DNA from 2 places in the Bacillus sp. KH172YL63 genome. Region 1 is predicted to be linked to the other one. Evidence: riboswitches for the same ligand, from Rfam matches in the RefSeq annotation. Region 1 holds a riboswitch; the other holds the start of a gene.

Region 1 (4,532 bases):
GGGTGTCACAGAAGGTCACCATCACGTTTGTACGTAAACGCTCACCGTATAGAAAAATTTTCAACAATCATGTTTACTCCCTTCAAGAATTGGGGTATACCCTCAACTGGAGGGATTGTCATGTACCATCAGGAAACAACACTTCAACAGAAAAAGACACCTGAATTTAAAAAAGACTTTTATATTCAACAACTATTAAGAATCGGTGTATATAAATCTTTCGGGAAACAACTGTATGAATTATCAATGGACGATTTGCAGGATGTTTACCTGGAATACTATATTGGCGGAGAAATGGCTCAATAGAAAAAAGACGGACCTTTTAAATGAAAAGGCTCGTCTTTTTTTATGGTTCTTACCGCTCTTTAGGGAAACAAGTGAATCTAACATTCATCACGGTACATCATGCCCCATGGATGACTGGAGGATCTCAAACCATTGATCATGGTTCAAGGTGATGTGTTGAGAGTCGATTGCACGCTGGATACGTGCTTTTTTGCCGGATCCGACAATCGGCATGATGTTCGCAGGATGATTCAGGAGCCAGGCATATAACACCTGATCGATTCCCTCGGCACCCGTTTCTTCCTGGACTTTCTTTAATGTCCCTTGAAGGCGCAGCGCTTTCTCGTCTTCCCCTTTAAAGATCGCCCCTCCTGCCAGCGGTGACCAGGCCATCGGTGCGACCCGTTTCTCCTGGCAGTGATCCAAGGTGCCGTCTTCGAAGTTTTCCAGATGATAAGCAGACAATTCAATCTGGTTGGTGATCAGTGGGAAAGGAAGATACGATTGAAGCATGTTCCACTGGTGCTGTTTGAAATTGGACACACCGAAGTGTCGTACCTTTCCTTCTTCTTTCAGCTGCGTGAAGGCCTCTGCCACTTCTTCCCCGTTCATGAACGGATCGGGGCGGTGTATGAGTAAGAGGTCGATATAGTCGGTGTTTAGATTGTGAAGAGAGTGTTCCACCGACCTGATAATATGCTTTTTGCTTGTATTATAATGATGTGTCTTATGTTCAGGACGATTGCCAGAAGGAAGCACGATGCCGCATTTTGTGACAATCTCCATTTTCTCACGTAATGAAGGCTGTAGTGAAAGTGCGTCACCGAAGAGGGCTTCGCACGTATAAGATCCATAAATATCTGCATGGTCGAATGTAGTGATGCCGCTTTCAATATTGTGCTGAATCAAGGAAAGTGTATCTTCCTTCGATTGCTTCCAGTCTGCAAGTCTCCACAAACCATGGATGATCCTTGAAAATGATAAGTCCTCAGACATTTGTACTCGTTGCATTTCTAAACCCCTTTTCAAATGGTATGTAGATATTCTTTCAAGTCATACTAAACGTATATTACTACGTTCTGAAAGGAAAGGAAAATGATAGCGTCCATCCAGGATATTTTACGGAGTTGGGAACTTGGTCCCCAATTGATAGTAGCCTCCCAGGTCGCACCAAAAGTGTGGAGGGTGAAGAGTGGGGGAAAGGTATTTTATTTAAAAAGAAGAGGGAACACACATCCCTGGGGACCTTCGGATGAGCTTGAGCTGGCCGCCTATCTGAACGGGAAGGGGATCGCTGTTGAATCGCCCCTGTTGACCCGGGCCTGCCAGCCGGCACTGAGGGTTGGGGAAAAATCTTACTTGTTATACGAAGCACTCGAAGGGGAACCGTTGAAGGAACCAACACTTTCTTCCCTGACAGCCATAGGGGCACACTTGTCAGCCTTACATGTGCACTTGGACAAGTATCCCGGCCAGAGCATCGTCAGCCGGTGGGAAATTGAAAGACATACCCGTCAATGGGTGGATGAATGTGGCCACCCCCCGATTGGGAAATGGGCAAGGGAAGTGCTTCTGGAATTAAAGGGAAAGATGGGACGATATAGTGAATTACCCTGTCAGCTTGTACACAGTGACCTGAATAAGGGCAATATCTTGATGAAAGGTGGACGGGTTACCGGCCTTATTGATTTTGAACGGGTGAGAAAGGCTCCCCGTATAGCCGACATCGGCTATTTCCTGGCAGGCAGGCTGAAGGAGGGAAATGTGCCGGCTTCATCAGGATCCGTCGCTGCGTTTTTGAAGGGGTATGAGGGGGCCGGTGCTGCTCTGACACCGGAGGAAAGGAGGCTGCTGCCATACGTGATCCTTACTTTTCTCTTGCAGTACACATTATTTTATTATGACAGGGGCTGCTTTTCACTTGGCTCAGTTCTCACAACGATAGTGGAAGATTTTCTCGGTACAGGGGTCATTTCAATAAAATGAATAGGTAATACTTGAATAACCACCTTTTCTATGGCAAAGTAGGGATGAAGATAACGTGTAATTTCATATACTAAGTGTAGGGGAACCGGTAAGGCCGGTTGAGATTGTATCCAGCAGATACTGACCCTTTGAACCTGAACTGGCTGATACCAGCGTAGGAAACAACATTCTCTTAAACGATACATACATTTGTTTAATGATGCGTCCTAAAGCTGCTGCTTGGGGCGCATTTTTGTCGTTCCAGCCCTGCTGCTGGGGTTTCCTTGCCATTGTTCCGCCTTCATTTATTTTAAGGCTACGTTATCATTGAGTATTCAAGGAGGAATCATCATGAAGAAATGGTTAATGATCATCAGTTCCGTGTTTCTGCTGACTGCCTGCGGCGGCGGTGGGGATACTGCGGATGAAAAAAAGGAAGAGTTGAAAAAAGTCTCGGTCGTACTGGACTGGACTCCGAATACAAATCACACGGGGCTGTATGTAGCCAAAGAGAAGGGCTATTTTAAAGACGAGGGCCTTGATGTGGACATTATCTTACCAGGAGAAGCAGGTGCCGATCAGCTTGTCGCTTCCGGTAAGGCTGAATTTGGCGTTGGGTATCAGGAAAGTGTGACACAGGCAAGGGTTCAGGATGTTCCCCTTGTATCCATCGCTGCCGTCATCCAGCACAATACATCAGGATTTGCTTCGCCAAAGGATAAGGGGATTGCAAAGCCTGAAGATTTCGAAGGGAAAAGCTATGGAGGATGGGGTTCCCCTGTTGAAAAAGCCGTGATGACTTCCATCATGAAGCAGGAAGGTGCAGATGTAGAAAAAGTGAATTTCATCAATATGGGAGACACCGATTTCTTTACAGCCGTCAAACGTGATGTGGATTTTGCCTGGATTTATTATGGATGGACAGGGATTGAAGCAGAGCTTCGCGGTGAAGAATTGAACATGCTGTATGTGAAGGACTACTCGGACAAGCTGGATTACTACACGCCAGTACTGACAACGAATGAAAAAATGATCGACTCGGACCCGGAAACAGTAAAGGCGTTTTTGGCCGCAACATCAAAAGGATATCAATTCTCCATCGATCATCCGAAAGAGGCAGGGGAGATCCTGCTTTCCTCAGCGCCAGATTTAGATGAAGAATTAGTCTTGAAAAGCCAGGAATGGTTAGCCCCGAAATACAAAGATGATGCAAAAAGATGGGGAGAACAGAAGCTTGAAGTGTGGGAAGGCTATGCTGACTGGATGTATGAAAATGATCTGTTAGATAAGAAGCTTGACAGCAAGCAGGCATTCACAAACGAATTTTTACCAAAATAAGAGGTGAACGGTAATGGGGAACTCACTCGTAAGTATACAAATCATCCCGAAGACAAAAAACGGGGAAGATGTCATCCCGTATGTAGATGAGGCGATTGCCATCATTGAAAAGTCAGGTGTCCGTTATGAAGTCCATCCGTTGGAAACGACGATGGAAGGCGATCTCAGTGAATTATTCAAAGTGATCGAAGAAATGAATGAACGGATGGTCGAGCTTGGGAGCAAAAATGTCATTTCTCAAATCAAGGTGCTTTATCAGCCGGACGGCATTGAAATGAATCAATTGACGGAGAAGTACAGAGGATGAGGCAGTGGATTTCAAAAGGATGGAGACCCTTCTTGGTCCTCATCCTTTTATTCATCATCTGGGAAGTCAGTATAGGGATATTCAAGGTGCCAACGTGGTTGATGCCAGCACCATCAGATATTTGGAGTGAGGGGATTTCCTCTTGGGGGGAATTTACCGGTCACCTTACCTCCACCACGCTTCTGACGGTCGTTGGATTTGTGATCGGATGTTCATTCGGAATCGGAGCGGCAGTAGCCCTCCATCTCCTTCCGAAAGTAAGGGAGGCCCTCTATCCACTGATGATCCTTTCTCAAAATATACCGATCATTGTCCTTGCGCCACTCCTGGTCATTTGGTTCGGATTTGGTTTGCTGCCAAAAATCATCGTCATCACCCTGATCTGTTTCTTTCCGGTAGCAGTATCGGCATTGGATGGGTTCAGACAGACAAATGCTGAATACATCCTCTATATGAAGATGTCAGGGGCGACGAAGGGGCAAATCTTCAGGAAAGTGGAATGGCCCCATGCCCTCCCGTCCATTTTCTCAGGCTTGAAAATCTCGGCTACCTACAGTGTGATGGGGGCTGTCATTTCTGAATGGCTTGGTGCCCAAAAAGGGATCGGGGTATATATGACCCTGGCATCTTCTTCTTT
Region 2 (4,532 bases), 610 kb from region 1:
ATTTGAAAAGGGATTGTTTCGGGGCATTGAAGATGATGCCGAATGCCGCTGCGGAAATGAAGCTTGTGATTAATTGTTCGATGATGAGCATCCCTTTTTCACCTCAAATCTTTCTTAACGTTTTTCACTCTACGTGAGCGTGAATACGACCGCGATGCCCGTGCCGATCGCAAAGGCGGTCAGGAAGGCTTCTGCCCCTTTTGATAAACCGGAGACGAGATGTCCGGCCATGAGGTCCCTGACCGCGTTCGTGATTAACAGTCCGGGTACAAGCGGCATGACGGATCCGATGATGATCTTATCCAATTCCTGTCCATATCCGAGCTGTACGAAACCGAAGGAAAGCATCCCGATGATGAAGGACGCCAGGAATTCTGCAAAGAACTTGATCGGTACGAAGCGGTGGAAATAGATCAGGCTTGTAAATCCGATGCCCCCAGTGATCAACGCCGGGATGAAATCCTTCCAGATCCCCTGGAACATGATGAGGAAGCAGCCGCTGGCGATCGATGCTGCCGCGACTTGAAGCAGGAGTGAATAAGACAGGTCGGATTCATCCAACTTTTCAAGGGCGTTGTACGCTTCTTCAATCGTAAGGTGGCCCAGGCTGATCTGCCGGGAGATGCTGTTGACGAGGGTCACCTTTTCAAGGTCCGTTGAACGCTCGTTGATTCGAATCAGCTTCGTTTTTGTCGGTTCAGACGTTTCAATCGAGAAGATGATCCCGGTCGGGGTCACGTAGCTATGGGATTCGGAGATACCATAGGAAGCGGCGATCCGCATCATCGTATCTTCCACCCGGTAAGTCTCGGCCCCGCTTTGCAGCATGATCTTCCCTGCGAGGAGGCTGACCTCCATAATGTCATATCTTCTTATCATTTTTGCTTCCATACGATCTCTCCACACGTACTATTTTTTGAATAGGTTTAGTTTATCGGAAAGAGAGTGTGTAAGCAATGAGGAACATCATGATTTAACGGAGATTTAATATGAGAGGCTGAATATGATCTCTCCTCAAAAAAAGACCGGCCCCAAAAGGACCGGTCCGGCATATTAAGAAGCTTTGCGGGTCATTTCCTGACGTGCTGTACGCACTTTGATCAGTCTCGGTGCGATATTGGTGATGATCACCAGTGTCAGTGCACAAAGGATCGCCGAGCCGAGCATCGTGATGCCGTTTACGACGAATGAGAAAAGTACCGGAGACATATCTTCCGGTGCATATTCGGCAAAAAAGATAAAGCCTGCGATGAAATGCCAGAAATACCTCGCCAGGCTGCCTAAAAACGTAGCAAGGATCACCCACAGAATCGCTTTGGATTTTCTGTTCTCTCCTAATGCCGATTGAATTCTACCGGAAAGGAGCCCGGCAAATCCGATGAAAGCGAAGGCGATGAAATACTCGATCACCATTTGGACAGGTGTCGCAATCCAGGCGTCTCCGAGGGCAATCTGCAGGATCCCCCAAACAAATCCTGCCAGGATACCGGCTGTCATGCCTCTTCGATAGGATAGTAGAAAGATCGGCACCATCGCGATTGAAATAGAGATGCTCGGTGACAGTTTAATAGAAGGAAGCAGATCAAGGATCACAGCGAAAGCCGCCATCAATGAAGCTTCCAGCAGTACGACAAGACGTAAATTTTTCATAAAAAAATCCCCCTGGAATATTGAACCGAAACCATAAAGGGGGAATGAAGATACAGCATGAATTAGACCATTCATTGCTTATTTTCCACATCCCTACGCTAGTCCTAACTAACAGGTTCAGAGGGTCAGAACAATGTGTTCACTCTCAGCTTTCGCTCCCCTTGTGGTTACGTTCATTAAGTTATTATTCATTTATTATACATGATTCGTGAAAGATTGAAAGAAAAATAGTTTGTATTTCTAAGGAGTCTCACTGAGGGGATCATGCATGATGATGACAGGCATTGATTTAGGAGTGACCATAAAGCCGTATACCCTGCCATCCCTGTCCTTATAGGCGACAGAGTAATCTTCGAACTGGGGTGAATATTCCACGTTTTGGTATTCGAGGTCAAGTTCTTGATATTTCAAGCTCACATACATACTGGCGGCGAATCTTGCTGTCAAATGCTGCACGCTCGAGATCCGGTTGGCGATGATGAAGATGATGATGGCCAAAGTGAGCAATAAGACTTTCTTCGCTCTTGATATCCTGATCAATCTACACTCCCCCTTCCTTAAGACTACTATACTCTTATTCCATCTATTATATGCCTATCCCCTCCCATGACAAAAGGGCTGCTTCAACTGCAGCCCCCATTTTCACTATTAAATATGCATCTATTGAATCGGCATGAACCTTACGCTCCAGTAGCCGTCTTCGTCCTTCACCATCTGAAAACCGCCTCCACCTTCCCTTCCGTTATCATATTTGATATATCCAGTTTTATCACTCGTTTGAATGAATTCTCCGCTGCCGATCCCCTTATAGGTTTGCAGAATATGTTCCTTTGTAGCCCGGTGTGATGCGGTCATATTCTCATCTTCTTCCTTTGACCACTGAACAAATTCACGTCGGTCTGTGTACAATTCATAAACAAGGTCCGGTCGTCCGTCCAATAATGCCTGCACATAAACCTTTGCAATACTGATCGGTGACAGTCCGTGAAGATGGACTTCGGTCGGGTCTTCTGCAAATGCCTGGTACGCTTCCTTTTCCTCCACCGTCAAAGAGAATCCGTCATTATCGCTTTTCTCGATTTCATTGTGTGAAAATGGCATCACCACGCTGAACTTCCATCCGTGATCAAATATCACCCTGAAGCTTTCGACGGTCACTCCATCCCTGTGCCCGGCATTGGGAATTTCATAGGTGACATCACCCATCGTGTCGGTTGTCTTCACTTTGACCGCTAACGTATTAGTCCACATATCATCGCTTTGATAGGCGACATCCGGCTGCGCCAGTTTCCCGTCGTGCACCACAAAGGGATGATCCTTGATCATTTGCCGGGCAGCGTCGACGGTAAAGCTTTCGGCCAGGTAGCTGATCACCTTTTCCTCTGAATCAAATGGCTCACTCATATATCGGTACGTTTCGCCTTTATACGTAAATGTTTCTCCACCCTCATCATTCAGGATGGAATCATAGCGGTTGAACGCCACTGCGATCAGTTTGTCGGCGAGCGATTCACTGAGTTCAGTTACTTCCTGGGGAGCCGGGTCTTGTTTCACAATGTCTACCTGCTGTTCTGCATTCTGCCCGTCTTTACCGAAATCAATCAGTTCAACTGTAAAAAGGATTCCCGCCATGATAAATGCTGCCGCCAGCAGATTCGGGATCCACCTGCCCCATTGTGGCCTGCTGATTTTCTGACCTTCCATTTCTTCGAATAATTTGGTTTTCAGCTCTTGCTTGAATGCTTTCCGCGGAGCAAGATCTGGTCTGTTTTTCAAAGACTGAAGAAATTTATCATTGGATTTTCCGCTCATGTTCCAGCACCGCCTCTCCAATGGAATGTCCCAGCTGCTTCTTCAACAATTTGATTGCCCGGTGATAATCCACCTTCACCTTCGATGGCTTGCATTCGAGGATGGCTGCGGTTTCTTTCACAGAGTATTCTCTTAAACCCCTGAGAATCACGACATTTCGATAATCGGGCTTTAATGTTAAAAGGGCCTGCTGCACCACTTCCCATTCTTCGTTCTTTTCCATTTCTTCATCAGGAATTCCCTCTTCACTCCTCCGCAGATTCAAGATGACGTCCGGCAGCAGTGAAATGAGTTTTCGCTTTCGATAGTGGTCAATGGCTGTACGCCTGGCAATGGAGATAATCCATGTTTTCGGCGAGGAATGATGATTGAAGCTGTGGTAGCTTTTGAACACCCGCATAAAGGTGTCCTGCGTGAGGTCTTCTGCTTCGGATTGATTGTTGGTGAAGTAGAGTAAATAATGATACACATCATTAAAATACGTTTCGTAAAGTTCTTCCAGCCCGGCATGATCTTCTTTCAATGGCCACCCCTCCTTTACTGTCCTTATTAGTCGTTTGATCGGATGGAATGGTTTCAAGTGTGGGGATAATTTTTACTTCGGGACCCGGCTTGTGGTGCTAATTCTCTTTTTACTTAATCATTTATCGATGAATTCCCCAATATTCCTTTTCATTAACAGTCTGAATAACAGAATAGAAGCACCTGATAATCCCCATATTCCCATCAGAATAAATAGAGCGGATCGATCATAAAATATCATTCCTAAAACGAACATGATAAAACAGATGAATATTCCACTCACGTGAAGCATACATTTCTTTTTCTCCATGGCGTATCTTCCCCTCCTTCAGTGTCCAGTGAACAGCACTCACCACAAAGAAAAAAGAGCCGTCCACTACCAGCTCCAAACTTTGTTCCCGGTGATTGTTCATTCAATCTGTTAAACGATCGTTTAGTCCGTTCAGGGTTGCTGTTGTCACGTTTTCAGTTCTTAAACAAACGTTTGTTTAATTTTCCATCATGCCGGTGAGGCGGCCGATTTGGCTGTTCAGTTCGTCTATAGGAAC

The links. Region 1 has a riboswitch for thiamine pyrophosphate ahead of KH172YL63_RS05295 (ABC transporter substrate-binding protein). Riboswitches for the same ligand answer to the same signal wherever they lie in the genome.
Region 2: linked by a shared signal. The riboswitch ahead of thiT (energy-coupled thiamine transporter ThiT) and the one ahead of KH172YL63_RS05295 (ABC transporter substrate-binding protein) in region 1 are both predicted to bind thiamine pyrophosphate.

Annotation. Positions count from the first base shown of each region.
Region 1 is NZ_AP022842.1:1,058,933-1,063,464, forward strand. It holds gene KH172YL63_RS05275 (cation diffusion facilitator family transporter) at 1-37, shown strand, start outside; gene KH172YL63_RS05280 (Fur-regulated basic protein FbpA) at 121-306, shown strand; gene KH172YL63_RS05285 (aldo/keto reductase) at 394-1,296, opposite strand; gene KH172YL63_RS05290 (phosphotransferase enzyme family protein) at 1,381-2,271, shown strand; TPP riboswitch at 2,340-2,449, shown strand; gene KH172YL63_RS05295 (ABC transporter substrate-binding protein) at 2,602-3,588, shown strand; gene KH172YL63_RS05300 (MTH1187 family thiamine-binding protein) at 3,602-3,895, shown strand; gene KH172YL63_RS05305 (ABC transporter permease) at 3,892-4,532, shown strand, end outside.
Region 2 is NZ_AP022842.1:444,292-448,823, reverse strand. It holds gene KH172YL63_RS02290 (threonine/serine exporter family protein) at 1-91, opposite strand, end outside; gene KH172YL63_RS02285 (threonine/serine exporter family protein) at 130-891, opposite strand; gene thiT (energy-coupled thiamine transporter ThiT) at 1,054-1,650, opposite strand; TPP riboswitch at 1,724-1,822, opposite strand; gene KH172YL63_RS02275 (hypothetical protein) at 1,891-2,190, opposite strand; gene KH172YL63_RS02270 (DL-endopeptidase inhibitor IseA family protein) at 2,311-3,462, opposite strand; gene KH172YL63_RS02265 (RNA polymerase sigma factor) at 3,443-4,042, opposite strand; gene KH172YL63_RS02260 (thioredoxin family protein) at 4,473-4,532, opposite strand, start outside.